3 regions of the Mesorhizobium sp. Primo-A genome follow, and region 2 is predicted to be linked to each of the others. Evidence: predicted binding sites of a transcription regulator. Region 2 holds the regulator's gene; each other region holds the start of a gene.
The links. The regulator PhoB, encoded in region 2, activates phosphate uptake and scavenging genes when phosphate is short. The targets are predictions, from matches to a motif close to TGTCATNNANCTGTCAT.

Region 1 (10,096 bases), on a different contig from region 2:
CCAAAAACGTTTGCACGCAATTGAAGAACGAGGGCGTGCAGATCTACACCATGGTGCTGCAATCCGACACCGCAGCCAACCGTGCGCTTTACAGCGCCTGCGCCTCGGATCCGAGCAACTATTATGCCGTCAACGATCCGACCAAACTGCCGAACGTGTTCCTTCAGATCGCCAACAACTTCACGAAGCTGCAATTGACCAACTGAACACGCGAACCGAGACGGACCAGCAGGCTCTGAGGAAATCGCTGGCCTCAACTCGTATGGGCGGCGACAATCTTGTCGACCGTTTCGGGGAAGAAGTCGGGCGCTGCGTGGCGTTTGCCGAACATCATATCGTACTGCAGCAGGCGGAAATCGCGGATCGCCGGATCGATCTCCTTCTGCCGCGCCCAATCGGGCGTGGCCTCGCCAGCCGGCGTCAGCAGCAAATTGCGGTCGACGACACGGTAGTGTTCGCTCATCTCGCCCAGGAAGCCGGTGTAGTAGGGATGGCTGATGCCGGCCGTCTTCAGGATATGATAGGGCAGGAAGGCCGGGCTGACAGCGCCCATGTGCTCAGCCGGCCCGGTGCGGTTCGACCAGATGACCAGCGGCGTCTCATGATGCTCGAGGGCAGCCTCGGGCGACGCTTCCTTGCGCGGCGCGACATTGTCCTTCAGGAAGCCGGTTTCGACATAGACCGGCCCGAGCGGCGGCAGATGGTCGCCGAAGAAGGCGATCACGGTTGGGCGGGAGCGTGTCTTTGCCCATTCGACGAGGCGTTCGAGACCGCGATCGGCATCGGCTGAGCCTTCGGCGTAGCTGAGCAGCGATTCGCGCGCCCACTGGCTGATCGGCGCCTGCACCCTGTGCGTGGGACTGTAATAGCGGTTCGGTTCGTAGGGACCGTGGTTTTGCAGGCTGACCGCAAAGAAGAACACCGGCTCTTCGCTGGCGTCGGCCTCGCTGATGATCTCGTCGGTCATCGCGGCATCCGATGCCAGTGGCCCGCGCTTTTGCATTGGCGGCAGCGTCTCTTCCGACTTGAAATCGTTGAAGCCGAAATCGGCGTAGACCGCGCCACGGTTCCAGAACCAGTTGGTGCCCGGATGGATGGCGCGCGCCCGATAACCCTGGCTCTTGAGGAAGGTTGCCAGCGACGGCGTCGGCGTGCGCACATATTGCTGGTAGGGGATGCTGCCGGCCGGCAGGAACGCGTTGGAGAAGCCGGTCAGCGCCTCGAACTCGATATTGGCGGTCATGCCGCCGAACTCCGGCGAGAACATCGAGCCGGAGCGCAGCGCCCGCACATTGGGGATCGGATCGGGCGTGATGGTGACGCCGGGCAGCTTGGTCGGGTCCCAGAAGGACTCGCTCATGACGATGATGATGTCAGGCTTCTCGGCCGGCACCGAGGCGGTCACATCGGGCCTGGCGATCGCCGCGATCGCCTTGTCGGAATAGCCCGGCGGCGCAGAGACATGCGCCATCGGCACATTGAGCGCAAAGGCCAGCGCAAAACCGTTGGAGGCATAGTTTTCCTTCTGGTCCCACATGATCGGGATGATCTGCAACCGGTCCCTGGTCCAGGAGAAGGTGGCATAGTCCATGATCGAAACGAAGAAGGCGAGCAGCGGCACTGCCAGCGTCAGCCGCGCAAGGCGTCCCTTGCGGCTGAGTGCGGGAACCTTGCGGCGCCACATCCGCCAGCCATAGACGAGCAGCGACAGGCCGGCGACGATGCCGACGACCATGGCGAGCGCGGTCATCGGCCGGTCGCGCACCAAAAGCGGCAACAGCGCGAAGATCTGGCGGGCATAGAGGAAATCGGTCGGATAGAGCGGATCGCCGAGATAATGCGACTTCTGGTGGCCGACGAAGGCAAGCGATAGCGTCAGCGGCGCGACGATCATCAGGCTCTGATGGCTGCGGCCCAGCACCGCATCGAGGCCGATCAGGATCAGCGCGAACACGACGATGGTGGTCCAGCCCGGCTTGAGCGGCTGCAGGAAGAAGGAGACCGTGCCGGCAAAGTCGCCGCGCACGATCAGTTCGATGGCAAACACCAGGACGGCGGCGATCGCCAGGCTGATCAGCCCATAGCGCACGACCGGCCATCTCCTGCCCGGCAGATAGCCGGTGGAGGGGTCGTCTTCCAGGAACTGTGGCGCGGCCTTGCCGGCGCGTTTGTAACTCTTTGCCACTTTAACTTCCCCACCCAGCGACAAGCACGTCACTCGATTGTCATGGAATTGTCACGCAAAGCTAGCGCCTGTGGCCAAAATAAGAAGAGCCAGCAAACGAATCGTGAGCGGTTTTCATCAGGAGTGATCGCCAAAAAGCCTTTCGGAACAGGCACTCGGCGGATGAAGCTGCGGTCGAGCAGGGTCGAACCGGGCTTGACTTGGCGGCCTGCCTTGCGTCACAGGCAAGAAAAACTCGTCTATCAGGCAAGCAAAACCAGCCCTTGGGAGCCCGCGCATGGCCGTTGCATTCACCTTTCCTGGACAAGGCAGCCAGGCAGTCGGCATGGGCAAGGATCTCGCCGAGGCCTTTCCCGAGGCGCGCAGAATTTTCCAGGAAGTCGACGACGCGCTCGGCGAAAACCTGTCGAAGCTGATCTGGGAAGGGCCGGAAGAGACGTTGATGCTGACCGCCAACGCGCAGCCGGCGCTGATGGCGGTGTCGCTGGCCGCGATCCGGGCGCTGGAATCGCGCGGCTTCTCGCTGAAAGGCAAGGTCGCCTATGTCGCCGGTCATTCGCTGGGCGAATATTCGGCGCTCGCGGCCGCTGGCTTCGTTTCGGTTGCCGATGCCGCCAGGCTGCTGCGCATCCGCGGCAATGCCATGCAGGCGGCGGTGCCGGCCGGCGAGGGCGCCATGGCGGCGATCATCGGATTGGAACAGGCCGATGTCGAAGCCGCTTGCGCGGAAGCCGCCAAAGGCTCCGTCTGCCAGATCGCCAACGACAATGGCGGCGGCCAACTGGTCATTTCCGGCGCCAGGGCCGCGGTCGAACTGGCGGCGAAACTGTGCACTGAGAAAGGCGCCAAGCGCGCACTGATGCTGCAGGTGTCCGCGCCCTTCCATTCGGCGCTGATGGCGCCGGCCGCGAACGTTATGCGCGACGCACTCGCCGGTGTGACAAAGAATGCGCCGGTCGTTCCCGTCCTCTCCAATGTCACGGTCAGCCCGACCAGCGATCCGGACGAGATCGCCCGCCGCCTGGTCGAGCAGATAACCGGCCGCGTACGCTGGCGCGAGACCGTGGAGTGGTTCGGCGCAAATGGCGTCACCACGCTTTACGAGATTGGCGCCGGCAAGGTGCTTTCGGGATTGGCGCGGCGCATCAACCGCGACATCGCCACTGCGTCGGTCGGCTCGGCGGCTGAGGTCGAGGCAACGCTAGCAGCGCTTGCATAAAGCCCTATTTGATCCCATTCCCTGCAAAGGGGTGTTCTCTTCTCAATCAGGAGACAAAAATGTTCGAATTGACTGGCCGCAAGGCGCTCGTCACCGGCGCATCGGGAGGCATCGGCGAGGCGATCGCCCGGATGCTGCATGCGCAAGGCGCGATCGTCGGCCTGCATGGCACCCGCGTCGAGAAACTGGAGGCGCTGGCTAGCGAGCTTGGCGACCGGGTCAAGCTGTTCCCGGCCAATTTGTCCAACCGTGACGAGGTCAAGGCGCTCGGCCAGAAAGCCGAGGCCGATCTCGAAGGCGTCGACATCCTGGTCAACAACGCCGGCATCACCAAGGACGGGCTGTTCGTGCGCATGTCGGATGCCGATTGGGACAGCGTGATCGAGGTCAATCTGACCGCCGTTTTCCGGCTCACCCGCGAACTCACCCATCCGATGATGCGCCGCCGCCATGGCCGCATCATCAACATCACCTCGGTGGTCGGCGTGACCGGCAATCCCGGCCAGACCAATTACTGCGCCTCCAAGGCCGGCATGATCGGCTTCTCCAAGTCGCTGGCGCAGGAGATCGCCACCCGCAACATCACAGTTAACTGTGTTGCACCAGGCTTCATCGAATCGGCAATGACCGACAAGCTCAACGACAAGCAGAAAGAGGCGATCATGGCGGCGATCCCGACGCGGCGCATGGGCACCAGCGTCGAAGTCGCGTCCGCCGTCGCTTATCTCGCCTCCAACGAAGCCGCCTACGTCACCGGCCAGACCATCCACGTAAATGGCGGCATGGCTATGATTTGAACGAGGTTCTGCAGCAACGCCGGCGGGTTGTGTAAAGAGACCATTTCGGCTTGGACCTCAGCTATTTTTCGTGTAATGCGGCCCGCAACCCGGCGGTTCGGGCAAAAATCGGTCCGTAGTCGTTGCGTTTCCGGCAGGACCATCTTTCAGCTTGATTAGCGGCATTCTGCCCGCTAACGAAGACAGACAAACAAAAGACGAGGATGCCCAAATGAGTGACACCGCAGAGCGCGTCAAGAAGATCGTCATCGAGCACCTTGGCGTCGATGCCGACAAAGTGACGGAGCAGGCGAGCTTCATCGATGATCTGGGCGCCGACAGCCTCGACACGGTCGAACTCGTCATGGCGTTCGAAGAAGAATTCGGCGTCGAGATCCCCGACGACGCGGCCGAGACCATCCTGACCGTCGGCGATGCCGTGAAGTACATCGACAAGGCTTCGGCCTGACGCTTTCTGCAGTCATCACCGGGGAGGACCTGCGATGAGGCGTGTCGTCGTCACGGGCCTTGGCTTGCTGTCGCCGTTCGGCATGGGCTTCGAGCACAGCTGGAAGGAGCTTCTGACCGGCCGCAGCGCTGCCAAGCGCATCACCGAGTTCGAGGTGGAGGACCTTGCTTGCAAGATCGCCCACGTCATTCCGCGTGGTGACGGCAGCAATGCCACCTTCAATCCCGAGGCCGTGCTCGAGCCGAAGGAATTGCGCAAGATCGGCGACTTCATCCTGTACGGGATTGCCGCCGCCGACGAGGCGCTGAAGGATTCCGGCTGGGAACCCAAGACGCATGAAGAGCAATGCGCCACCGGCGTCCTGATCGGCTCCGGCATCGGCGGCATCGAGGGCATCGCCGAGAACGCGATGATCCTCAAGGAACGCGGCCCGCGCCGCATCAGCCCCTTCTTCATCCCGGGCCAGATCATCAATCTCGTCTCCGGGCAGGTTTCGATCCGGCACGGGCTGAAAGGCCCGAACCATGCCGTCGTCACGGCCTGTTCGACCGGCGCGCACGCCATTGGCGATGCTGCCCGGCTGATCATGTGGGGCGATGCCGACGTGATGGTCGCCGGTGGCGCCGAAGCGCCGGTGACGCGGCTGTCGATCGCCGGGTTCGCCGCATGCCGGGCACTGTCGACGGAACGCAATGATTCGCCGCAAACGGCGTCGCGCCCCTATGATCGCGACCGCGACGGCTTCGTCATGGGCGAGGGCGCCGGCGTTGTCGTGCTCGAGGAGCTCGAACATGCCAAAGCACGCGGCGCCAAGATCTATGCCGAGGTGACGGGTTATGGTCTCACCGGCGACGCGCATCACATCACGGCGCCCGCCGAGGATGGCGATGGTGCCTTCCGTTGCATGACGGCGGCACTCAACCGGGCCAAGCTTACGCCTGCCGACGTCGACTACATCAACGCGCACGGCACCTCGACCATGGCCGACACGATCGAGCTCGGCGCTGTCGAGCGGCTTGTCGGCAATGCCGCATCGAAGATCTCGATGTCGTCGACCAAGTCGTCGATCGGCCATCTGCTTGGGGCGGCCGGTGCCGCCGAAGCGATCTTCTCGATCCTTGCCATCAGGGACAATGTCGCGCCGCCGACCATCAACCTCGACAACCCCGAACGCGAAACCGCGATCGACCTGGTGCCGAACAAGCCGCGCGCCCGCCAGATCGACGTGGCGCTGTCCAATTCGTTCGGCTTTGGCGGGACCAATGCGTCGCTGGTCTTCCAGCGCTACAATGGCTGATCGTCCGGCTGCCGGGCGACGCTTTGGCGTGCCGTCAATTTTGCCATATTCGCCTCTACTCTGCCGCTGGGGATTCGTTGGGCGATCAAACGGTAGGGCGAAATGAACACAAATCCGGCAGGCAACGGAGAATTCGGGCAACGGCCGGCAACATCCGGACCGATCGTGCCGAAAACGGCCAGCGAGGCGTTGCGGCCAGAGGCCGGCACGCCGCCGCCGAAGCGCTCGCGTGCGTCACGCAGCCAGGTCGTCGTGTTCATGAACTTCGTCATCTCCTCGGTGATGCTGGTGGTTCTGGCGGCCGGCGTCGCGGTCTATTTCGGCAAGCAGGAATTCACCGAGCCCGGACCCTCCGCTAATGGCGATACCTTCCTGGTCAAGCCGAACACCGGCGTCCAGGATATCGCCGACCAGCTCGAACGCCGCGGACTGATCAGTGATGCCCGGGTATTCCGCCTTGGCGTGCGCGCCTTCGGCAATGATTCGGCGCTGAAAGCCGGCGAGTACGAGATCAAGCCCAGGGCTTCCATGCGCGATATCATGGAGCTTCTGAAGAGCGGCAAGTCGGTGATGTATTCGCTGACCATCCCTGAAGGACTGACTGTCGACCAGGCATTGCAGCGCATCGCCAAGGAGACTGCCTTGAGCGGCGACATGCCGGCAACCACGCCGCCGGAGGGCAGCCTCGCCACCGACACGCTGCGCTTCACGCGCGGCGCGACACGCCAGCAGATGGTCGACAAGCTGCTTGCGGATCAGAAGAAGCTGGTTGACGATGTCTGGCAGCGGCGCGCGCCGGACCTGCCGCTGGCCAACGTCGAGGAGTTCGTCACGCTGGCTTCGATTGTCGAGAAAGAGACGGGCAAGGGTGACGAGCGTTCACGGGTTGCCGCCGTCTTCCTGAACCGGCTTGCCAAGGGCATGCGCCTGCAATCCGATCCGACCATCATCTACGGGCTGTTCGGCGGCAAGGGAAAGCCGGCGGACCGGCCGATCTACCAGTCGGATATCCAGAAACAGACCCCCTACAACACCTATGTGATCAACGGCTTGCCGCCGACGCCGATCGCCAATCCGGGTCGTGCAGCGCTGGAGGCGGTGGCCAATCCGTCGAAGACCGACGACCTCTATTTCGTCGCCGACGGCACCGGTGGGCACGTCTTTGCCGCGACGCTGGACGAGCACAACGAGAATGTCGCCCGCTATCGCGCTCTGCAGAAGAAGCAGGCGGATGACGTCGCCAAAGCCGCCAAGACGACCGGCGGCGGCGACAGCGATGCCGTCAAGCCGGCGGACGGTGGGCCGGCCGACAGTGGGCCTGCTGACGGTGCCGACGACAGCGGCGGTGACGCGGGCGCTGCCCAGTAGAATGAAGAAAGGCGTTGCCCGACAGGCGACGCCCTGACATTTGCAAGAGCGCCGCGCGTCCGATTTCGACGCGCCTGCGGCGCAGTCATTTTCAAGCCGCACTTGCTCTGTCCGGAAAGCCGGTTCGGGGCAATGTGCCAGGGACGTGTGGGCGATATGAATTTGCAGAGCATGACCGGTTTTGCACGTGCCGTCGCCGAGCACGAAGGCACTTCGATCGCCTGGGAGGTCAAGTCCGTCAACGGCAAGAGCGTCGAAGTACGGCTGCGGCTGCCGCAAGGCTTCGAGCGGTTGGAACCGGCTGTCCGGCAGATACTTCAGAAACGTTTTGCACGCGGCAATTTTCAGGCGACGCTGACCATCGGCCGTGCCGTCGGCGCGCAGGCGCAGCCGGTCGTCAACGAAGCCTTCCTGAAGGACCTGGCCGGGCTCGCCAAGCGGCTGCAGGAGCAGTTCGGCGTTGCTGCGGCGACCTCGGATGGACTGCTGTCGCTGCGCGGCGTGCTCGACATTCCCGAAACTGTCGAAACCGAGGAGGCGAGGGCCGCGCTCGATGCCGCGATCATGGCCGCGCTCGAAGTGGCCTTGAACGGGCTTGAACAGGCACGGCAGGGCGAAGGGGCCGCGCTGGCTTTGCTGCTGTCGGGTCATATCGACACAATCGAGGCGCTGACGCTGCGGGCAGAAGTGGATCCATCCCGCGAGACCGCGGTGATCCGGGAACGCATCGCCGAGCAGGTCAGGCTGCTGATGGACGCTTCCGCCAATTTGGATGCCACCCGACTGCACATGGAGGCCGCGTTCCTGGCCACCAAGGCCGATATTCGCGAAGAGATCGACCGGCTGAAAACGCATGTCGCATCCGGCCGGGCACTGCTGGTGGGCGGCGGCGCGGTCGGTCGCAAGCTCGATTTTCTGGCACAGGAATTTAACCGCGAATCGAATACGCTGTGTTCCAAGTCGAATGCCGCCGCCATCACCGCGATCGGGCTGGACCTGAAGGCGGTGGTCGACCAGTTTCGTGAACAGATCCAGAATCTGGAGTAGCCGATGGTTGCCAAGGATTTGGGGTCCCGCATTCGCCGCCGGGGCCTGATGCTCGTCCTGTCGTCGCCGTCCGGCGCCGGCAAGTCGACGATCGCGCGCAATCTTCTGGAAAGCGATTCCAGCCTCGAACTGTCGGTCTCGGTCACCACCAGGCCGCGCCGCGGCAGCGAGATCGAAGGCGTCCACTATCATTTCCGGACGATGCGCGAATTCGAGCGGCTTCGTGATTCAGACGCGCTGCTGGAGTGGGCCGAGGTGCATGGCAATTGCTATGCGACACCGCGCGAGCCTGCCGAACTGGCGCTGTCTGAAGGGCGCGACATGCTGTTCGACATCGACTGGCAGGGCGCCCAGCAGCTCAAGGAGAAGATGCGCGCCGACATCGTCTCGATCTTCATCCTGCCGCCATCGATGAAGGAGTTGAAGGCACGGCTGAAGCGCCGCGCCGAAGACCAGGAAGCGGTGATCGAAACGCGGTTGAAAAACGCCCGCAACGAGATCGAGCACTGGAAGGAATATGATTTCGTCATCGTCAATGACGACCTCGACCGCGCCTTCGCCGAAGTGCGCGGCATCGTCGTCGCCGAGCGGCTGAGACGCGACCGCCGGCCAGGCCTGTTCGATTTCGTCTCGGGACTGTTGGACGAGAAGACGGGTTGAGGCTGTGAAGCGCCAATCTCCCCCACGAGGGGGCAGATCGGCAGCTTCTTACACCGCGTTTGTCAACCTTACAAACTCCTCGACGCTGAGCGTCTCGGCGCGGCGTGTCGGATCGATGCCGGCGCGGTCGAGCAGGGCCTCGCCGCCGAGGCTCTTAACGCTTTGCCGCAGCATCTTGCGACGTTGGCCGAAGGCGGCTTCTGTGACGCGGCCGAGTTTCTTCACCTCGGTGGGCAGGGGCATCGGGCGCGGCACAAGATGCACCACCGAGGAGGTGACCTTTGGCGGCGGCGTGAATGCCTGTGGCGGTACGTCGAAGGCGATCCTCGCCTCCGTCCGCCAGCCGGCAAGAACCCCCAGCCGGCCATAGCTGTCGCTGCCGGCGGGAGCGACGATGCGCTCGGCCACCTCGCGCTGGAACATCAGAGTCATCGAGGTGTAGAAAGGCGGCCAGTCGCTGACCGTCAGCCAGCGCACCAGCAGCTCCGTGCCGATGTTGTAGGGCAGGTTGGCCACGATCTTGACCGGGCCGCCATTGCCGGTCGCTCGACCGGCAAGGCCCGTGAAATCCGTCTTCAGCGCATCGCCCGAAACAACCTCCAGCCGGCCGGGATAGTGGCCGGACACTTCGGCAAGAGCAGCCAGGCAACGTTCGTCGCGCTCTATGGCGATCACCTGGCGCGCTCCGTTGGCAAGCAAGGCGCGGGTCAGCCCGCCGGGACCGGGGCCGACCTCGATGACGGTTGCATCGGACAAGTCGCCGGCGGTGCGGGCGATCTTGCCGGTGAGGTTGAGGTCGAGCAGGAAATTCTGGCCGAGCGCCTTCTTCGCCTGCAGCCCATGACGCTCGATCACCTCGCGCAGCGGCGGCAGCCCGTCGATGGTCATGCCCGAGATCTCATGCGGCAACCGCCTTGGTGTTCGTGTCGGCCAGCCGCCGGGCAAGCTTCAGCGCCGCTATCAGGCTGTCGGGCCGCGCCACACCCTTGCCGGCGATGTCGAAGGCCGTGCCGTGGTCGGGCGAGGTGCGGATAAAGGGCAGGCCGAGCGTGACATTGACCGCCTCGTCGAAAGC
Region 2 (10,096 bases):
CGCCACCGACATCAAGGGCCCGGACTGGGCGCTGGTTCCCGCCGACATCTACAAGGCGCTCGCGGCCAAGCTGGTCGTCGACGGCAAGCTCGTCGACAATCCGAACACCAAGTGGAGCCAGGTCAATCCGAAGCTGCCCGACTGGGACATCGCCGCCTACATTCCGGGCGAAAAGCACGGCACGCGCGAAGTGTTCGAGACCAAGCTCCTCGATGCCGGCTGTGACAAGGCTGCTCTCAAGGCCGCCGGCATTGCCGACGACAAGGAAATCGGCAAAACCTGCATTGCCATCCGCAAGGACGGCAAGGCCGTCGACATCGATGGCGACTATACCGAGACGCTCGCCCGCATCGACTCCAACAAGACCGGCGTCGGCGTGTTCGGCCTCGCCTTCTATGAGAACAATGCCGACAAGCTGAAGGTCGCCACCGTGGAAGGTATCGTGCCTTCGACCGAGACGATTGCCAGCGGCAAGTATCCCGTCTCGCGCCCGCTGTTCTTCTACGTCAAGAAGGCGCATCTGGGCGTCGTTCCCGGCCTCAAGGAATATGTCGAGTTCTTCCTCGACGACCAGATGGTTGGCCCGGAAAGCCCGCTCGCCGAATACGGCCTCGTTGCTGCTCCGGATGCCGAGCGTCAGGCCCAGCGTGACGCTTTCGCCGCCGGAAAGTCGATGTAATCAAGCTGCCGAACCGGGGTGCGGGTCAAATCCGCGCCCCGGTTTCACCGCAGGCCGCAATGGTGGCTGCGTTAGAATTTCCCTTGGGGTGGGTCCATGTCGTCCTTGCTCGTACTGGCCATCGTCGTTGCCGTCGGCCTGGTTGCCTTTTTCATCGGCCGGCAGCGTGCCGCGGCCCAGGACAATGGCAAAGTCAAGCCGCATTCGCGTGCCCACTATCACGGCTGGTGGGCCTTCCTGCTCGCCGTCCTGCCTGCTCTTTTGCTGCTTGCCGTCTGGGCCGTCGGTTCTTCGGTCTATCTTGACCGGCACATCCACGCTGCCTTGCCCGAGCGTACCGTCGACAGCAAGGTTGCCAGCGAGGCACTGGATGTCAGCCTGGTAAAGAGCCTCGCCAGGGGCCTGCGCAAACTCGATGCTGGCACACTGGCCGCAATGCCTGCCAGCTTTGCCGAGTTGCAGCCGCTGCTCGCCGCCAAGGGCGTGGCACTGGCGAGCGACACACAGGATTACATGATCCCGATCGCCGTCGAGGCGAACAAGGTCCAGGACCGGCTCGGCCTGTTCGGCGCCATTGTCATTCTGGCTTCCTCGATCGCCGGCGCCTTCTATGCGCTCAGGCAGATCGAGCCGCGCGCCAGGGCGCGCAACAATGTCGAGCGGTTGATGCTGTGGGGGCTGCTTGCCGCCTCCACCATCGCCATCCTGACCACCGTCGGCATCGTGCTTTCGATGCTGTTCCAGACGATCACCTTCTTCGAGAGCGTCTCGCCGATGAGTTTCTTCTTCGGCACGGTCTGGGATCCGCGTTTTGCCGCTGCCGGTTCGGGCGGCAGCCAGGGCCAGTTCGGCCTGATCCCGCTTCTTGCCGGCACGCTCTATATCGCCGCCGTCGCGCTGCTGGTTGCGGTGCCGGTCGGGCTGATGTCGGCTGTCTACATGGCCGAATACGCAACGCCCAGGGTGCGCTCGGTGGTCAAGCCGGCGCTTGAACTGCTGGCCGGCATACCGACCATCGTCTACGGCATCTTCGCCGTCGTCACGCTTGGGCCGTTCCTGCGCGACCTGTCAGCGGCGCTGACCGGCGGCTCGCCGTTCATCCAGGGCCAGAGCATCTTCACCGCCGGCCTGGTCATGGGCGTCATGCTGATCCCGGTCGTCTCCTCTCTCTCAGACGACATCATAACCGCGGTGCCGCGCGCCATGCGCGACGGGTCGCTCGGCCTCGGCGCGACCCGCTCCGAGACGATCAAGCGGGTGATCCTGCCGGCGGCACTGCCCGGCATCGTCGGCGCCATCCTGCTGACTGCCTCGCGCGCCATCGGCGAAACGATGATTGTCGTGCTGGCGGCGGGCGTCGCCGCCAACCTCACCATCAACCCGTTCGAGGCGATGACGACCATCACCGTCAAGATCGTCAACCAGCTCACCGGCGACCTCGAGTTCAATTCGCCGCAGACGCTGGTCGCCTTCGCGCTCGGGCTGACGCTGTTCACGCTGACGCTGGTGATGAACATCGTCGCGCTCTACATCGTGCGCAAATATCGGGAGCAGTACGAATGACCGACATTCCCATGGATACGATGGTCAGGCCGGCGGCCCATCCGCGCCGCGACATCGGCCTGAAGGCCCGTTACGCCGCCGAACGCCGTTTCCGCATCTATGGCGTCGTGGCGATTTCCGTAGGCCTGGCGTTCCTGGCAATCATGCTGATCACCATCGTCTCGAAAGGCTACACCGCCTTCTGGCAGACGACGGTATCGCTGCCGATCACGTTCGACGAGAAGGTGATCGATCCTTCCGGCAAGCGCGCAACCGATCCGAGCGTTCTGATCAAGGCGAATTATCCCAAGCTCGCAGAAAACGCGCTGGTGGCCAAGCTCGGCATCTCTCCTGATGACAAGCCGATGATCCAGAAGCTCAAGGGCTTCCTTTCGGAAGGCGCCCGCGTCCAGTTGCGCGACATCGTTGCCGCCGATCCCTCGGTGATCGGCACGACACGCGACGTCAACATCCTCGCCGCCGCCAATCTCGACTCGGCTTTCAAGGGCCAGATCGACCTCAGTGTCGAGGAAGCGCGACGCAAGGTCTCGGACCAGCAGATCACCTGGATGAACAAGCTCAAGGCCGAGGGCGCGATGGCCGAGCACTTCAACAGCGGCCTGTTCACCTACGGCGCCTCCAGCCGCCCGGAAACCTCGGGCATGGGCGTGGCGATCATCGGCTCGCTTTATATGATGGTGATCGTGCTGCTGCTCGCGCTGCCGATCGGCGTCGCCGCCTCCATCTATCTGGAGGAATTCGCCAAGAAGAACCGTTTCACCGACCTTATCGAGGTCAACATCAACAATCTGGCCGCAGTGCCGTCAATCGTCTTCGGCTTGCTCGGCCTCGCGGTGTTTATCAATTTCCTGGGCATGCCACGCTCCGCCGCTTTCGTCGGTGGCCTGGTGCTGACGCTGATGACGCTGCCGACGATCATCATCGCGACGCGCGCCGCGCTTGCCGCGGTGCCGCCGTCGATCCGCTCGGCAGCTCTCGGCCTTGGCGCCTCCAAGATGCAGATGGTGTTCCAGCACATCCTGCCGCTTGCCGCGCCCGGCATCCTCACCGGCACCATCATCGGTCTTGCGCGCGCGCTCGGCGAAACCGCGCCGCTGCTGTTGATCGGCATGGTCGCCTTCGTCGCCGATCCACCGACGACGCCTTTCGATCCGGCCACCGCGCTGCCGGTGCAGATCTATATGTGGGCGAACGAGGCCGAACGCGCCTTCGTCGAGCGTATGTCCGGCGCCATCATCATCCTGCTCGTCTTCCTCATGGCCATGAACATCACCGCGATCGTGCTTCGGCGTCGGTTCGAGCGGCGCTGGTAGAAAAAAGGCATTTTGGTATGAACATCATGACCGAACAGTCCCTTGAAAACGCAGTGGGCGACAAGATGAAGTCGAACGAAGTGATAAAAATGCGCGGCGACAAGGTCGGCGTGTTCTACGGCGAGAAGCAGGCGCTGTTCGACGTCGATCTCGACGTCCGCCTGAACCAGGTGACGGCGCTGATCGGCCCCTCCGGCTGCGGCAAGTCCACCTTCCTGCGCTGCCTCAACCGCATGAACGACACCATCGATTCAGCACGGGTAACCGGCAAGATCACGCTCGACGAAGAGGACATCTACGACAAGAACATCGATGTCGTCGAACTCAGGGCGCGCGTCGGCATGGTGTTCCAGAAACCCAATCCGTTCCCAAAGTCGATCTACGAGAACGTCGCCTATGGTCCGCGCATCCACGGATTGGCCAAGCGCAAGGCCGACATGGATCAGATCGTCGAGTCCAGCCTGAAGAAGGCGGCGATCTGGAACGAGGTCAAGGACCGTTTGCAGGAACCTGGCACGGGTCTTTCCGGTGGCCAGCAGCAGCGCCTGTGCATTGCACGCGCCATCGCCGTGTCGCCCGAGGTGATCCTGATGGACGAACCGTGTTCGGCGCTCGACCCGATCGCCACCGCTCGCGTCGAGGAACTGATCGACGAACTGCGTCAGAACTATACGATCGTCATCGTCACCCATTCGATGCAGCAGGCAGCGCGCGTGTCGCAGCGCACCGCGATGTTCCATCTTGGCTATCTGGTCGAGGAGGGCGCCACCGACAAGATGTTCACCACCCCCGACGACAAACGCACCCAGGACTACATCACCGGCCGGTTCGGCTGATCTCTGGCATATGAGGGACGAAGATCATGGGTGAACATACCGTTGCATCTTTCGATGAGGATCTGGAGCAGATCAGCCAGCTGATCCGCGACATGGGCGATCTCGCCCGCTCGATGGTCGGTGGCTCGACCAGGGCTTTGCTCAATTCGGACAATGCGCTGGCGCAGCGGGTGGTTTCCGACGACGCCATCATGGATGCACGCCAGCGCGAGCTGGACGATCGTGCCATCACGCTGATCGCCAAGCGCCAGCCAATGGCCAACGATCTGCGTGCGGTGGTCGGTTCGATCCGCATGGCCGGCGACCTCGAGCGCATCGGCGACCTTGCCAAGAACATCGCCAAGCGCGTCGGCACTGTCGGGCTGAGCGTCACGCCGCACGACCTTTCGCATTCGATCGACGCAATGGCGCAGCTGGTGCTGATCCAGGTGCAGGGGGTCGTCGACGAGTATGCCGCCGCTGACGCGGCAGCGCTTGCCACGCTCAGAAACAATGATGAACGCATCGACGTCAAATACACATCGGTGTTCCGCGAACTTCTGACCTACATGATGGAAGATCCGCGCAACATCACGGCGTGCACGCACCTGTTGTTTTGCGCCAAGAACCTCGAGCGGATCGGCGACCACGTGACCAACATCGCCGAAAATGCCTATTATGTTTTGACCGGCACGCAGTTGCCAGCCAACCGTCCGAAGCAGGACGAGACGGCAATGTCCGCGCCAGCGGCATGACAGGGGTGACCAGCCGATGATCGCGCCACGCATCATGGTGGTGGAGGATGAGGAGCCGCTAGGCGTGCTGCTCCGCTACAATCTCGAATCCGAAGGTTACCAGGTCGAGGTGGTGACGCGCGGCGACGAGGCCGAAATCCGGCTGCAGGAGAACGTTCCAGACCTTCTGGTGCTCGACTGGATGGTGCCTGCGGTTTCCGGTATCGAACTCTGCCGCCGGCTAAGGATGCGTCCCGAGACCGAGCGGCTGCCGATCATCATGCTGACCGCGCGAGGCGAGGAAAGCGACCGCGTGCGCGGCCTCTCGACCGGTGCCGACGACTATCTGGTCAAGCCTTTCTCGACGCCGGAGTTCATGGCCAGGGTCAAGGCGCTGCTGCGCCGGGCCAAGCCGGAAGTGCTGTCCAGCGTGCTCAAGGTCGGCGATATCGTGCTCGATCGCGAATCGCACCGTGTCTATCGCAAGAAGAGCGAAATCCGGCTCGGGCCGACGGAATTCCGCCTGCTTGAATTCATGATGCGCCATCCAGGCCGCGTGTTCTCGCGCAGCCAACTGCTCGACAATGTCTGGGGCGAGACGATCTACATCGACGAACGCACGGTCGATGTGCATGTCGGCCGGCTGCGCAAGGCGGTCAACAACGGCCGTATGCCCGATGTCATCCGCACCATCCGTGGGGCGGGTTACGCCATTCGCGAGGACTGAACTCCCTCGTTTGAACTCACGCCACGTTCTTGCCGCCGAGACCGGATCTCGCCTGCACGCCCGGCGCAAAAATCTCCTGATCGACGAAGATTAGCGCCCGCATGGCGCAGCCTTCGCGGATCAGCGGCAGTTCGTTCGGCTCGGTGTCGAAGGAAATCGACTTGGAATGCTGGCCGCCGGCGGTCTGGGCAATCGCTTGCCGCAATGCCGGCTCGATCAGGTCGAAGGCGGCGGCGCTGACGCCGACCATGGCGACCGGCGCCGGATCGATCAGCGCGAACAGGCTGCCGAGGCCGTAGCCGAGCGCTTCGCCGGCCTTGCGATAGGCTTCCCGTTCGGGTCCGTCCCTTTCGCGGGCGGCGGCAGCCAGGGCGCGCATGTCGGCATCGCTGACATCGGCGACGGGTTCTGCATCCTCGCCCATCTGCCGCGCGTTGCGCCAGATGGCATAATTGCCGGCATAGGCTTCGACGCAGCCGCGCCGTCCGCAGCGACACAGCGCCCCGTTCGGCCGATGAATCATGTGGCCGAATTCGCCGCCCGAGGAATGGGTGCCGGTGAACAATTCGCCCTTCAGCACCAGCCCCATGCCGATGCCGTGCGACAAAAGGATAGCGATGAAATCGTCGCGGTAACGATCGGGGTCGCGCCAGCGCAGCGCCACCGCCATCATGTTGCAATCGTTCTCCATAATGGCTGGGATGCCGAACTCGTCTTCGAATATGTCGGCGAAGGCGATGTCGGTGTGCGGCGTGATCGGCGACCACAGCATGGCGCGGGCACGGGTGTCGGTGATGCCCTGGACGGCCAGCGCGATACGGGCGATGCTGCGCACGTCCAGGTCGGGATCTTCCAGGCGGCGCCGCACGATTGCCGTGCACTCACCGATCAGCGAGTCGCGCGACATCGTCAGCGTGTCGAGCCGGCGCTGTTCCTCGGATATTACCTGGCCGGCATAGTCGATGACGGCGACCGAGAGGAAGTTCAGCGACAGCACCACGGTCATTACCGCGGCCGCTTCCGGATTGAGGCTGAGGCCGACCTGCGGACGGCCGCGTTTGAGCGAGCCGGCCTCGCTCGGCTTGCTTTCGGTCAGGATACCTTCGACGATCAGGTCGGATGAGATCGCCGAGATCGTCGAATGGCTGAGGCTTGTGGTTGCGGCGATCTCGGTGCGCGACGGCTGTCCGGCGCGGCGCACCGCCGCGATCACCATCGCGCGGTTGCGGCGGCGCAAATCGTCGTGGCGGATTCCGACCGACATGCTCTTTCATATCCTCCCGGTCGCCGCGGTTCTTCCTGCCCTGGAACGCTGTCGGTGACGCGGTCAAATACTGGCAGAAGCCGCGCGCCGTGTCATTTATTTATTCCGAGGCCCGAAAAAAATTCGAAACGACATCAAAATCCATCAGAATCGATGTTGACAGCGTTCGGGCGTTGGCCCAGTATTTTTTCGAGGCTCGAAAAAATAGGGCCTTTGTGCCGGCCTTCGGGCCAGTTTGGTCGCGCCATACGCGGCGCAGGGAGGATAATATGAAAAGATTCACAGCCGCCATCCTGGCGGGTGCCGCCATGTCGCTGACGCTCGCGTCTGTCGCGCAGGCGAAGGACAAAGTCGTCGGCGTTTCGTGGTCCAACTTCCAGGAGGAACGCTGGAAGACCGACGAGGCCGCCATGAAGACGGCGATCGAGGCCGCCGGCGACAAGTACATCTCCGCCGATGCGCAGTCCAATCCCGGCAAGCAGCTTACGGACGTCGAAAGCCTGATCTCGCAGGGCGCCAATTCCCTGATCATCCTGGCGCAGGATGCTTCGGCCATCGGCCCGGCCGTGCAGAAAGCCCTGGACGAAGGCATTCCGGTCGTCGGCTATGACCGGTTGATCGAGAACAAGGATGTTTTCTATCTGACCTTCGACAACAAGGAAGTCGGCCGCATGCAGGCCCGCGAAGTGTTCAAGGTCAAGCCGGAAGGCAACTACGTCTTCATCAAGGGCTCCGGTGCCGATCCCAATGCCGACTTCCTGTTCTCGGGCTCGATGGAAGTGCTCAAGGAAGCCATTGACAGCGGCAAGATCAAGAATGTCGGCGAAGCCTACACGGATGGCTGGCTGCCCGCCAACGCCCAGAAGAACATGGAACAGTTCCTGACCGCCAACGACAACAAGGTCGACGCGGTGGTCGCGGCCAATGACGGCACTGCCGGTGGCGTCGTCGCGGCGCTGACGGCTCAAGGCTTGGCCGGCACCGTGCCGGTCTCGGGGCAGGACGGCGACCACGCCGCGCTGAACCGCATCGCCCTGGGCACGCAAACCGTGTCGGTGTGGAAGGACGCGCGCGAGCTCGGCAAGAATGCCGCCGAGATCGCCTCGCAACTGGCCGACGGCAAGAAGACGAGCGACATCGCCGGCGCCAAGGACTTCACGACGCCGGGCGGCAACACCGTCAAGTCGCTGTTCCTGACTCCGGTTGCCATCACCAAGGACAATCTCAACGTCGTCATCGACGCTGGCTGGATCAAGAAGGACGAAGTCTGCGCGGGTGTCGCTGCCGGCACCGTCGCGGCCTGTAACTGATCCGGACCACTTCGAAATATCTGAACGCCGCGGCCCAAAAGCCGCGGCGTTTTCTCAAAGAATTGTGTTTCCGCATCATGCGGATAGCTTCTAGGCTGGGCTCCGGCATGCGCGTCAGACGGCCAGCCGGTGGGAGGAAATCATGACCGACACGACGTCCAACCCGCAGGCCGATACGGCGCGCGCGTCGGAACTCGGCGCCGTCGCCCGGTTCCTGAAGGCGACCGAGATCGACACCCGGATGCTCGGCATGATCGGCGCGCTGCTGGTCATCTGGATTGGGCTGCATGTCATTTCCAGCCTGCGCCTCGGCGTCAACCCGCTCGATTTCGACAGCCGCACCTTTCTCACGCCGCGCAATCTGTGGAACCTGTCGGTGCAGACATCCGCGGTCGCCATCATGGCCTGCGGCATGGTGCTGGTCATCGTCATGCGCAACATCGACCTGTCGGTCGGTTCCGCCGAGGGCCTGATCGGCATGGTGATGGGATTTGCCCAGGTGCATTTCCTGGTGCGTTTTGTCGGGCTCGAACTCGGCAATCCGTGGATCTGGGCCCTGGCGCTGGTCATCGGCCTGGCGCTCGGCCTGTTGATCGGCGCCTTTCAAGGCTTCGTCATCGCCTATCTCGAAGTGCCCGCCTTTATCGTGACGCTGGGCGGCCTGCTGGTCTGGCGCGGTGCTGCCTGGTGGGTCACATCAGGCCAGACCGTGGCGCCGCTTAACGCCACCTTTCAGCTGATGGGCGGCGGGCCGGCGGGATCGATCGGCGCAACCTGGAGCTGGGTTGTCGGGATCGTCGCCTGCCTCGCCGTGGTGTTTGGGCTGTTCAACGGGCGGGTGCAGCGCAAGCGTTTCCGTTTTCCGCTACGTCCGATCTGGGCCGAGGCGCTGCTCGGTGTCGTCACCTGCGGCGCCATCATGGGTGCGGTCTGGCTCGCCAACTCCTACCCCTGGCCGATCGGCATCGTGAACAGATATGCGGCCGCCAACAACATCACCGTTCCCGAAGGCGGCCTGTTCATCGCCCACGGTATCGCCATACCGGTGCTGATGGCGGTCGCCGTCGGGCTGGTCATGACCTTCATCACCAACCGCACCCGTTTCGGCCGCTATGTCTTCGCCATCGGCGGCAATCCCGAGGCGGCCAATCTCGCCGGCATCAACACGCGCTGGATCACCATGAAGGTGTTCATGATCATGGGCGTGCTGGCCACGATTGCCGCGGCGATCTCCTCGGCCCGGCAGAATTCGGCCACCAACGTGCTTGGAACGCTCGACGAGCTGCTCGTCATTGCAGCCGCCGTGATCGGTGGCACGTCGCTAGCCGGCGGGTCGGGAACGATCATCGGCGCCATGCTCGGCGCCCTGCTGATGCAATCGCTGCAGTCCGGCATGGTGCTGCTTGGTGTCGACTCGCCGCTGCAGAGCATCGTCGTCGGCGCCGTACTGGTGATCGCCGTGTGGCTCGACACCGTCTATCGCAAGCGCGTCTAGGAGGGCATGCCATGACTGACAAGACTGCTCCTGCAGCCACCGCGCTGATCGACATGAGGAACATCTCGATCGCGTTTGGCGGCATCCGCGCCGTCGACGACGCCTCGATCGATCTTTTCCCCGGCGAGGTCGTGGCGCTGCTCGGCCATAATGGCGCCGGCAAGTCGACATTGATCAAGATCCTGTCCGGCGCCTA
Region 3 (10,096 bases), on a different contig from region 2:
ATGCCACCCACATCGTCACCACCATGGTGGTGATGGCCATTTTCTGCGCTGCGGCAGTGTTTGCCAGGCGGCCGGAGCTTTTGACGATGATCAACATCGAGCCGTTGATCAAGAATACGCCGCAGGTGCTGATCGGCATCGTGACGCTCGGCCACCAACTTGGGTACAACAACATCCTGCCCGTCTATGCGGTGCTGCTCTTGCTGGCGCCGCTGTTCCTGCTCATTGTCAGCTATCGGCCGGTCCTGGCACTGGTGGCATCCGGCGCCCTGTGGCTGGTCGCGGGGATTTATCAGATTGCTCCGCCCAACTACCCCGAGCCCGGCTTCTGGTTTCTCAACCCGCTGTCGTGGCAGTTCCTTTTCAACATCGGCCTGGCGGGCACGCTGCATGTGCGTCGCGGCGGCACCATCCCGGTCAATCGCTGGCTGGTTGGGGCGGCCTTGGCCTACACCGTTGTGGCCCTGGTCTGGGTGCACAGCCCGCTCTGGGGGCATATCTCCTGGTTTGGCCTGCCTCCGGTGCTGACCGGTTTCGACAAGACGTTCCTGTCGCTGCCGAGGCTCCTGCATATACTCGCAGTGAGCTACCTGATCGTGGCATTCCCGGCGATCTCGAATCTGTTTCGCACCGGGCGCGATCATCCGCTTGCCATATTGGGCAAACGATCGCTGCCGGTTTTCATTGCCGGCACGGTGCTTGCAATGGCGGCGCAGGTGCTGAAGCTGATCAATCCGGGCGGATTTGCCTATGACAGCCTGTTGATATCGGCCGGCATCGTCATGCAGTTCGCGCTCGCCTACTATCTCGAATGGCTATCGGGCCTTGGCTGGTCCGCCAAAAGCAGGCCGGCTCACAGCGCCGCACCGCCCGTCCATGCTGCATCCTTCGCGATGCCGGGCATGGCGACAAGAATGGGCCGTTGAGCTCAGGTGGGCGAGGGGCCGGATGAGGCCCGCACCACGAGTTCGACCGGCAGCGATTGCCGGCTGAACGAACCATCATTTTCAAGGATCGCCTTGACGGCAAGGCGGCCCATCTCGGCGATCGGCTGGACGATCGTGGTCAGCGGCGGCTTGGAAACCGCCCCTTCCGGAACACCGTCGAAGCCGACGACAGAAACATCGCCCGGTACCGCAATGTCGTGCTGCCGCAGCCAGTCCAGCGCATGGAGCGCCATCCTGTCCGACATCGCCAGGATGGCTGTCGGCGCCTCGGCACCGGCGAAAATATGGTCGAGGCCGGCCCACACGCTCTTCTCGTCATTGACGGTCTCGTAGATCGGCACACGCGAGACGTCGATGTCGACGCGGGAGAGTTCCGCGAAATAGCCACGCAAGCGGTCCCGCGTAGCGGAATAGAGGGCCATTTCCACCTGCTCCCTTGTGGTAGGGCCGAAGCCTGCGTCGGCACAGGGCAGGGTAAGCACGGCAAAGCGGCGATGTCCGAGTTCGGTCAGGTGGCGGGCCGCCAGGCCGGCACCGGCGATGTTGTCGACGCCGATCGCCGCGACCGCATCGTCGTCGTCCGAATCGAGATCGAGCGCCACAAAGGGGAGCTTGCGTTCGCGCGCCAGTTGGACCAGCTTTGAGCCGCCATCGACACAGAAGACGATGAAGCCATCGACCAGCGCACTCTGGATGTTCCACGCGAGCTGCTCCCCATTGACGGCGGAGACCAGCGAAATCCCCGCACCGGTCGCGTCACAAGCCTGCGAGATGCTGGCCATCATCACCCGGGCAAAGGGATCGTCGAAGAAATAGGAGAGGGGTTCCGCGGTCGCGACACCGATGGCATTGACCTTGCCGGCGCGCAGCAGCCGGCCCTTGGGATCCGGTCCGCCATATCCCATGGCCTCGGCTGCCGCCTTGACCCGTTCACGGACCTCCTCGCGCACGATCTCCGGACGGGCGAAGACGTTGGACGCGGTGCCGTGCGACACGCCGGCTGCCTTGGCAATGTCCGCCAGCCGGACCGGTCTTGTCTTTGCAGAGATAAGTGGCGCCATCTTCGTCTCCTGAATTCTTCCCATTTAACACTTTCGTTGGATCGGTTCAAATTTTGGCTTGATCGTGGCTTCGATAGGGCCTATGTTTGAATCGATCCAAGGAAACGCCTGCTGGCAGAATTGGATCGATTCAACATCAAGTAGGGACTTGTGTCATGCATCCCGTCAATTTTCTGTTCGAAGACATTTACCGCAACGACTGGAGCATCTCGTCGAACACCGCGACGCAGAAGCGCCGCGGCAAAACCAGTCTATGGGTCCGCGAGTTGCGGTTCCTTGTGGAGCGCAAGCGGAGCTGATCGGGGTCGGTTTTTCGCACCTCTCGATTGGATCGATTCAGGCGCTGAAAGGAGCGCACATCATGCATCCCGTGAGCTATCTATTTGAAGACATCTATCGCAACTATTGGGGCATCGCGCCGGCTTCCGAACGGCCGGAGCGGCATCGGTTGGCCAAGCTGCGGCGGCGCAATCGCGAATTGCTTATCAAGCCCGAGCGCCGGCAGGATTAGCCGCCACGCTCGACGTTTGGTGCCGGCGGGCGTTCAGGACCGCACGCGCACCAGCGCCGAGGCAGCGATCGCCAGCCAGCCGGCAATGAGCAGCGTGCCGCCGATCGGCGCCGACAGCGGGAATAGCCGCGACCCGATGAAATCGCGGGCCAGCAGATCGCCGCAGAACAGCAGAAGCCCAACCAGCAGGATTAGGCTGCCGATGCGCAGGATCCGGTTCGCGCCAAGCAATCCGGCGGCAAGGAAGACCGGCGCATGCATCAGCAGGAACGATGCGGCGGTGCCAACGAAGGCGCCGCCGAGATGCGCTGCCGCGGCCGACAGCGCCACGCCGGCAGCACCGCAGAAGCCCCCGGCCAGGACGAGGATACGGCTGCTGTTGTCGGAAGGTCGTTCGGCTGTGCTCATGTTTGGGGCCCTGTGACGCCCAACCCCGTCAGGGCTTGCCGGCGTGGGCAAGCATGTCCTGCTCGCGGCGTGACTGTGCCAGCCAGTTATACACCGCGCCGCCGGCCATCAAGACGGATGTGCCCAGAAACACCGAACGCATGCCGAAATGACCACCGGCAAAGCCGCCGAGCAAGGGGCCGGCGACTTGCCCGACATATTGGGCGGAGATCGACAGCCCGAGCACATTGCCGCCGACCCCATCGGGAACATTGTGGCGGATCACGCTGGTGATGCAGGGCAACAGCCCGCCCAGCGCCAGACCCATCAGGAAGCGCAGGCCGATGAGTTGCCAGCTCTGCGTGACGAAGGCCTGCGGGATCAGCAGCAGCGCCGAGACGGCAAGCGCGCCGATGATGACGTTCCAGTGGCCGACGCGGTCGGCGAGCTTGCCCAGGCGCGAGGCCGACAGGATGGCGCCAAGGGCCGCCGCCGACATGACGACGCCTGATATCAGCGTCACGCGGCTCTGGTCCTCGATGAGCTGCTGCACATAGACGGTGATGATCGGCTCGATCGACATGGTGGCGAAGCTCAACAGCATGCCGGTCGCCAGCATGGCGACAACAGGCCGTTTGTCGGGGATTTGTGACCAGCCGCCTTTCCGCTTCTGCGTCGCTGCGGCGTCTGCTGTTTTCGGCCGGGGATTCTCCTTGATCAGAAACGTGGTCGCCAGGAATGCCAGGAAGATGACGCCGCCGGAGAGGAGAAAGGTGGCGCGGATGCCGATCAGCGGCGGCAGGGCGCCGCCAACCAGCGGACCGACCAGAGCCCCGCCCGTGATGCCGGCCGACAGCAGGCCCAACGCCCAGCCGGAACGCTCCTTCGGGGTCTGCATGGCGACGAGGATGGTCGATCCCGAGGAGTAGCCGCCGGCAAAGCCGATGAGCAGCCGCAGCAGCACCAGCTGCCAGACCGTCTGCACCATGCCGGTCAGCGACATGCATATGGCCATGCCGAAGCTGGCGCGAACCAGCATCACCTTGCGGCCATAGCGGTCGCCGAGACGTCCCCAGAGCGGCGCCACCAGCGCCGCCGCGAAGAACGTCGCGCCATAGGCAATCCCCGACCATTGCACGATCGCCGCGTGACCCTCGGCACCCAGCTGCTCGATATAGAGCGGCAGGAACGGCAGAAGCAGCGTCATGGCGACAAGCGTCGAAAACGAACCGGCGAAGCACACGAACAGATTGCGCCGCCAGTGGATGTTGTAGGTGCTGTCGTTCGCCGGGGGCGTGCTCTGCTGCATGTCGTGTGTCCTGTCCCAGCAACTCTTTTATCGATGCTTGCTGCGGATACCAATTTGGGATACCAAGATGGTGCACGTCATGGACGCAAGCTTGGCCGCTGTCAATGCAGCCTGTCGAACGTGATCGGCAAGACGATCGCAAACGGCCAAAAGGTGGAAACGACAATGTCGCAGATGCACAGCGTCGAAAAACAGCTTCGGCAGATGATCCTGGGCCTCGAGATCGGTCCCGGCGAAAAGCTGACCGAGCGCTGGATCGAGAGCCGTTTCGGTGCATCGCGAACCCCGGTCAGGGCAGCACTGCTGCGGCTCGAGACCGAGGGGCTGGTCGGCAGGGACGGGCGCGGCTGGACGGTGTCGCCGATCAATCTGGCTGAACTCGAGCAGATCGCCGTCTACAGGGAGGCGGTCGAGGTTGCGGCAGTTCGCCTGACATGCGGCCTGGCGGACCGGAGCGCCATCGATGTCATCCAGGCGATGCTCGAATCCTGCGACAACGACACGCCGCGCGAGGAATGGCATCGCGTCGGCATGGATTTTCACATCGAACTGGCGCGTCTGTCGGGCAATGAATTCCTGTTCCGGGCGGTCCGTGATGCCATGACACGCCTGTCACGGGCGCGCTGGCTGGAGGTTCGCGACGAAGCGGCCCTCAGCCGCGCCTGGGCCGAACATCGCGCCATACTGGCGGCGGCACGCCGTGGCGACGCCGATGAAGCCGCGCGCCTGCTCTCGGTCCACATTGTCGGCAGCCGCGACCGGCTGGTGACGTCGCTCGCCAACGATCGGCGCGGTCTTCGCGCCAGAGGCTTTGCCGTCGTTGCTGCTTAAGGTGGATGAAGGGGCGCAAAGCGGCGTCTGGACGTGTGCGCACTTTCGCCCTCGCTTCGCAGACGCCGATGGCGTAAGGAGCGGCGATGGAAAACAACCGATTTGAAACACCTGTGACTGTGAAGTCAGTCGCGGCGGGAAGCACTCAGCTCTTGCGCACGGCGCGTGAGGCTTCCGACTACCTCCTCAACAGCTGGCCCGGCAAGCGCAGCCCCAAGCATCGCGCGGCCCTGCAGGCCTGCCATGACGCACTCGCCGGCGACAAGCCGGCGATGAACGCCAGGCGCGCCTTCATTGCGGCGGCGCGCGAAGTGGACGTCTTTGTCAGCGACAAGGCGCCGGCCTGACACAAGGCGACATCCGAGGCGGCAATCCGGATTGAGGCACGGCCCGCATCTGCGGGCCTTTTGCCGTCACTTTGCCGTTTCGGTTTCGGCTTCAGTCTCGTCTTCGGGCTTCGAACGTTCCCTCGCTGCAACCTTGGCTGCCAGCTTCTCGGCCTTCTTGGCCGCCTTCTGGCGGTCGCGTTCCTTGCGTTCCTGATCGTAGTTTGGTGGTCGCGCCATATCGGCTCCTTTTTCACTGCCTCGCGGCTCTGGTCCTGCCTAGGAGCATTAGCCGTCAAACACAACAGCTGAAGCGATAGTGCGTCGATGATGGCCAGGCTTGCAAGATGCGCGCCGCAATGATGGGGCCATGCCCATCATTGCGGCGGCGATACCTATCGCCATCGATTTGCCGATCAGATGCCGCTTCGGTCAATCACCAGATCGGCGGCACCAAAGCGGTCCTTTGCCGTCAGCTGCTGGTGCCAGTAGGGATAGAGCAAGGGCGGCCGGCTGACCGCGTCGAGGCGCGCGCGCTCCTCGTCGGAAAGCACCAGGCTTGCCGCCGCGATGTTGTCCAGGAACTGCGTTTCCGTCCTGCCGCCGATCACCAGGGAACTGATGGACGGCCGGCCAAGCAGCCAGGCCAGCGCCACCTGCGCTGCCGACACGCCGCGCTGCGCGCCGATCTCCACAAGCACATCGACGATCCGCCACAGCCGGTCCTCGTCGCGGATCGGTGGTTCCGACCAGCCCGCGAGTTGGCGGGCGGTGGGGCTGTCACGGCGGTATTTGCCGGACAGCAATCCGCCGGCAAGCGGGCTCCAGACCAGAACGCCCAGCCCCTGGTCGACGGAAATCGGCAGCAGTTCGTACTCCGCTTCGCGCGCTTCCAGCGTGTAGTGGATCTGCTGCGTGATGAAGCGCGGCTGATGACGGCTGTCGCTGATGCCGAGCGCCTTCATCACCTGCCAGCCGGAATAGTTGGAGCAGCCGACATAGCGGATCTTGCCCTGGGCAACCAGCGTGTCGAGCGCGCCGATGGTTTCCTCCAGCGGCGTCACGCCATCCCATTCGTGCAGGAAATAGATGTCGATGACGTCGGTCTTGAGCCGCTTCAGGCTCTTCTCGCATTCCCGAATCAGGTGATGGCGCGACAGGCCTTCGTCGTTTGGACCTTTGCCGATCCGCATCCGTGCCTTGGAGGCGATCAGCACGTCGCCCTTGCGCTTGCCGCCGAGCGCTTCGCCGATGATTTCTTCGGAAATGCCGTTCGAATAGACATTGGCGGTGTCGATGACATTGATGCCGGCGTCGATACAGAGATCGATCATCCGGCGCGCTTCGTCGAGATCGGTCTTGCCGACCGCCGAAAAAGCACCGGCGCCACCGAACGTCATGGTCCCCATGGTCAGTGTCGATACTTTCAGGCCGGAACGGCCGAGGGTGCGGTATTCCATGTCGTCCTCGCGATTGCATTGGGAAAGGGCTGGGGAGGGCCGCCCGAAAGTGGCCGCTATTTGTAGGACAATTTGGGCGACGTGTCTCCATGCCAGCGCGGCGGATCGATCATGCCTGGCTGGACCGACAGCGGTGGTGACCATGCTCGCGCTGCAATAAAACCGTCATTGCAGGCCTATATGGAAGTCGGCTCAGGTGTTGCCGTTCCCGGGCTGTAGGCCGGGAGTTTGGGGCGCCGGACGTGGATCGACAGAGCTTGCAAGTGGAGCAGCCGATAATGACCGAGCTAAAACAGAATTCTCCGGCCAGGGATTGGCTTGAAGCCGAGCTCGCCGACACGCTTGACGAAGACTATGAGCTCGAAATGTCGGAGCCGGCGCTGTCGATGGAGATCGCCAAGATCTACAAGAACTCGCATCCGCCTTCGATCGATCGCATGCAGTATTTTCGCGACCTGATCACCCTGCAGTCCGAATTGATCAAGCTGCAGTCCTGGGTCGCCCACCACAAGAAGAAGCTGGTGGTGATCTTCGAGGGACGCGATTCGGCCGGCAAGGGCGGTGTCATCAAGCGCATCACCCAGCGCCTCAACCCGCGCATCTGCCGTGTCGTCGCACTGCCGGCGCCGACGGAGCGCGAAAAGTCGCAATGGTATTTCCAGCGCTATGTCCCGCATCTGCCGGCCGGCGGCGAGATCGTGCTGTTCGACCGCTCATGGTACAACCGCTCGGGCGTCGAGCGGGTGATGGGCTTTGCCCAGCCCGATCAGGTCGAAGAATTCTTCCACGACGTGCCGGAATTCGAGCGCATGCTGGTCCGCTCGGGCATCACCGTGGTCAAATACTGGTTCTCGATCACCGACGAGGAACAGCAGATGCGCTTCCTGATGCGCATCCACGATCCGATGAAACAGTGGAAACTGTCGCCGATGGACCTGCAGTCGCGCGTGCGCTGGGAGCAGTACACCAAGGCCAAGGAAGAGACCTTCGCCCGCACCAACATCCCGGAAGCGCCCTGGTTCATCGTCGAGGGCAACGACAAGAAACGCGCGCGGCTGAACTGCATCGACCATCTGCTCAAGCAGCTGCCTTACGAGGAAGTGCCGCACGAGGAGATCACTTTGCCGGAGCGCGTCTTCAACCCCGAATACGAACGCCAGGTGCTGCCGCGCGAGCTCTACGTGCCGGAGAAGTATTGAGGCAGACGAAGCTGCGATCTCCCCCACGAGGGGAGAGATTGGCTCTCCACCTTACGCCCGCTTGATGGTGACGTGCGTCGCGAGCGGGGTCGCCACCTGCTCGCTGCAGACATAGCCGAGCTTGAGCATGTCCAGGCCGGCAAAAAGGTTCTCGCCCGTGCCCAGCAGCAGCGGCGCGATCGCCAGATGCATCTCGTCGATCAGTTTTTCCTGCAGATATTGCCGTATGGTGGCGACGCCGCCGCCGACCCGCACATCCTTGCCGCCAGCGGCAGCCTTTGCCTGTTCAAGAGCTGAATGGATGCCGTCGACGACGAAGTGGAAAGTGGTGCCGCCCTCCATCGTGATCGGTTCCCGCTTGTGATGGGTCAGCACGAAAACCGGCACATGATAGGGCGGGTTGTCGCCCCACCAGCCTTTCCAGCTGTCGTCAGGCCATTCGCCGCGGATCGGTCCGAACATGTTGCGGCCGAGGATCCAGGCGCCGACATTTTCGAAGCTGCGCGCCGCGAACGCCTCGTTGACGTCGGTGGTGCCGCCATCTTGTCCGAGCACCATCTCGCGGAAGGTGCGGGTGTCGACAAACCACTTGTGCAAGGATTCCCCACCGACGCCGAGCGGATTTTGCAGATCCTGATCGGGACCGGCGCCATAGCCGTCGAGCGATAGGGTGAAAGCGTTGACGCGAAGTTTGGACATGCGAGCCTCCTCGATAACCGATTGTGTTTTGCAAGCAGTTTTTTGTAACAAACCGATTGTGAATTGCAAGCGGTATTTTCAAGCTCAAACGAAGCCCACGCAACGGTCAAGTGGCCCTCGCTATGGATTCCCCGGCCAAGAGCCGGAAATTGGTATGGATGTCGAAGCGGATTGGCCGACATTGCTCGCCGCGACCGGCCGTCGTCGCGAAGAGAAATTACCCCTTCAGCATCTCCGCCACTTCGGGTGCGAAATAGGTCAGGATGCCGTCGCAGCCGGCGCGCTTGAAGGCGAGCAGCGATTCCAGCATTGCCTTCTCGCCGTCGATCCAGCCATTGGCGCCTGCCGCCTTGATCATCGAATATTCGCCCGACACCTGGTAGGCGAAGGTCGGCATCTGGAACTCGTCCTTCAGCCGCCGGATGATGTCGAGATAGGGCAGGCCGGGCTTGACCATCAGCATGTCGGCGCCCTCGGCGATGTCCTGTTCGGCCTCTCTCACCGCCTCGTCCGAATTGGCATGGTCGATGTAATAGGTCTTCTTGTCGCCCTTGAGCAGACCGGCGGTGCCCACCGCCTCGCGATAGGGTCCGTAGAAGGCCGAGGCGAATTTGGTCGCATAGGACATGATCGCCACGTCCTGAAAACCATTGGCATCGAGCGCGTCGCGGATGGCGCCGATGCGGCCGTCCATCATGTCGGACGGTGCGATGATGTCGGCGCCGGCGGCCGCCTGGATGACTGCGGCGGCGGTCACCTGTTCCACTGTCTCGTCGTTGACGATGATGCCGTCGCGCAGGATGCCGTCATGGCCGTGGCTGGTGAATGGGTCGAGCGCTGCGTCGGTGATGATGCCGATCTGCGGTACCGCATCCTTGATCGCGCGGGTGGCGCGGTTGATGACATTGTCGGGATCGAGGATGTGCGAGCCGGTCTGGTCGCGCAGCGAGATGTCCACATTGGGGAAGGTGGCGAGGGCGGGAATGCCGAGTTTTGCCGCGCGCTCTGCCTCCTTGACGGCGAGATCGATCGACAGGCGGAAGACGCCGGGCATGGCGGCGATCGGCTCGCAAACACCCTTGCCCTCGACGACGAAGATCGGCCAGATCAAATCGTCGACCGTGAGCCGGTTCTCTTGCACCAGACGGCGCGACCAGTCGGCCTTGCGCATGCGGCGCAGACGGCGGCTGCCGGTGATTTCGTCGACGCCGCGCGCGCCGGCGGGCTTTGCGGGGGTGAATTTGTTCATCGCCAGTACTCTCGTTCGGGCAGGCTTTTACCACGAGCTCCCGCCGCTGACCAATGCGGCACGATTGTGCCAGCGACCGGGTCGAGGCCTATTCGGGTTGCCCATTGCCTGACAGAA

Region 1: the regulator PhoB is predicted to act here: its motif matches at 2,224-2,240, upstream of EOC83_RS12235 (LTA synthase family protein).
Region 3: the regulator PhoB is predicted to act here: its motif matches at 6,985-7,001, upstream of ppk2 (polyphosphate kinase 2).

Annotation. Positions count from the first base shown of each region.
Region 1 is NZ_RZTG01000005.1:305,938-316,033, reverse strand. Features, by position in the region: gene EOC83_RS12240 (pilus assembly protein) at 1-206, shown strand, start outside; gene EOC83_RS12235 (LTA synthase family protein) at 254-2,185, opposite strand; gene fabD (ACP S-malonyltransferase) at 2,463-3,404, shown strand; gene fabG (3-oxoacyl-[acyl-carrier-protein] reductase) at 3,464-4,201, shown strand; gene EOC83_RS12220 (acyl carrier protein) at 4,413-4,649, shown strand; gene fabF (beta-ketoacyl-ACP synthase II) at 4,684-5,946, shown strand; gene mltG (endolytic transglycosylase MltG) at 6,049-7,314, shown strand; gene EOC83_RS12205 (YicC/YloC family endoribonuclease) at 7,471-8,361, shown strand; gene gmk (guanylate kinase) at 8,365-9,021, shown strand; gene rsmA (16S rRNA (adenine(1518)-N(6)/adenine(1519)-N(6))-dimethyltransferase RsmA) at 9,070-9,909, opposite strand; gene pdxA (4-hydroxythreonine-4-phosphate dehydrogenase PdxA) at 9,920-10,096, opposite strand, start outside.
Region 2 is NZ_RZTG01000010.1:58,288-68,383, forward strand. Features, by position in the region: gene EOC83_RS19210 (substrate-binding domain-containing protein) at 1-679, shown strand, start outside; gene pstC (phosphate ABC transporter permease subunit PstC) at 776-2,242, shown strand; gene pstA (phosphate ABC transporter permease PstA) at 2,239-3,555, shown strand; gene pstB (phosphate ABC transporter ATP-binding protein PstB) at 3,573-4,391, shown strand; gene phoU (phosphate signaling complex protein PhoU) at 4,418-5,125, shown strand; gene phoB (phosphate regulon transcriptional regulator PhoB) at 5,142-5,831, shown strand; gene EOC83_RS19240 (ROK family protein) at 5,848-7,095, opposite strand; gene xylF (D-xylose ABC transporter substrate-binding protein) at 7,365-8,405, shown strand; gene EOC83_RS19250 (sugar ABC transporter permease) at 8,548-9,900, shown strand; gene EOC83_RS19255 (ATP-binding cassette domain-containing protein) at 9,912-10,096, shown strand, end outside.
Region 3 is NZ_RZTG01000005.1:47,845-57,940, reverse strand. Features, by position in the region: gene EOC83_RS10925 (OpgC family protein) at 1-926, shown strand, start outside; gene EOC83_RS10920 (substrate-binding domain-containing protein) at 929-2,008, opposite strand; gene EOC83_RS32775 (hypothetical protein) at 2,091-2,519, shown strand; gene EOC83_RS10905 (DUF423 domain-containing protein) at 2,553-2,927, opposite strand; gene EOC83_RS10900 (multidrug efflux MFS transporter) at 2,956-4,215, opposite strand; gene EOC83_RS10895 (GntR family transcriptional regulator) at 4,381-5,046, shown strand; gene EOC83_RS10890 (DUF982 domain-containing protein) at 5,160-5,393, shown strand; gene EOC83_RS10885 (hypothetical protein) at 5,460-5,612, opposite strand; gene EOC83_RS10880 (aldo/keto reductase) at 5,789-6,832, opposite strand; gene ppk2 (polyphosphate kinase 2) at 7,111-8,031, shown strand; gene EOC83_RS10870 (dihydrofolate reductase family protein) at 8,083-8,730, opposite strand; gene hemB (porphobilinogen synthase) at 8,948-9,979, opposite strand; gene EOC83_RS10860 (DUF2066 domain-containing protein) at 10,068-10,096, opposite strand, start outside.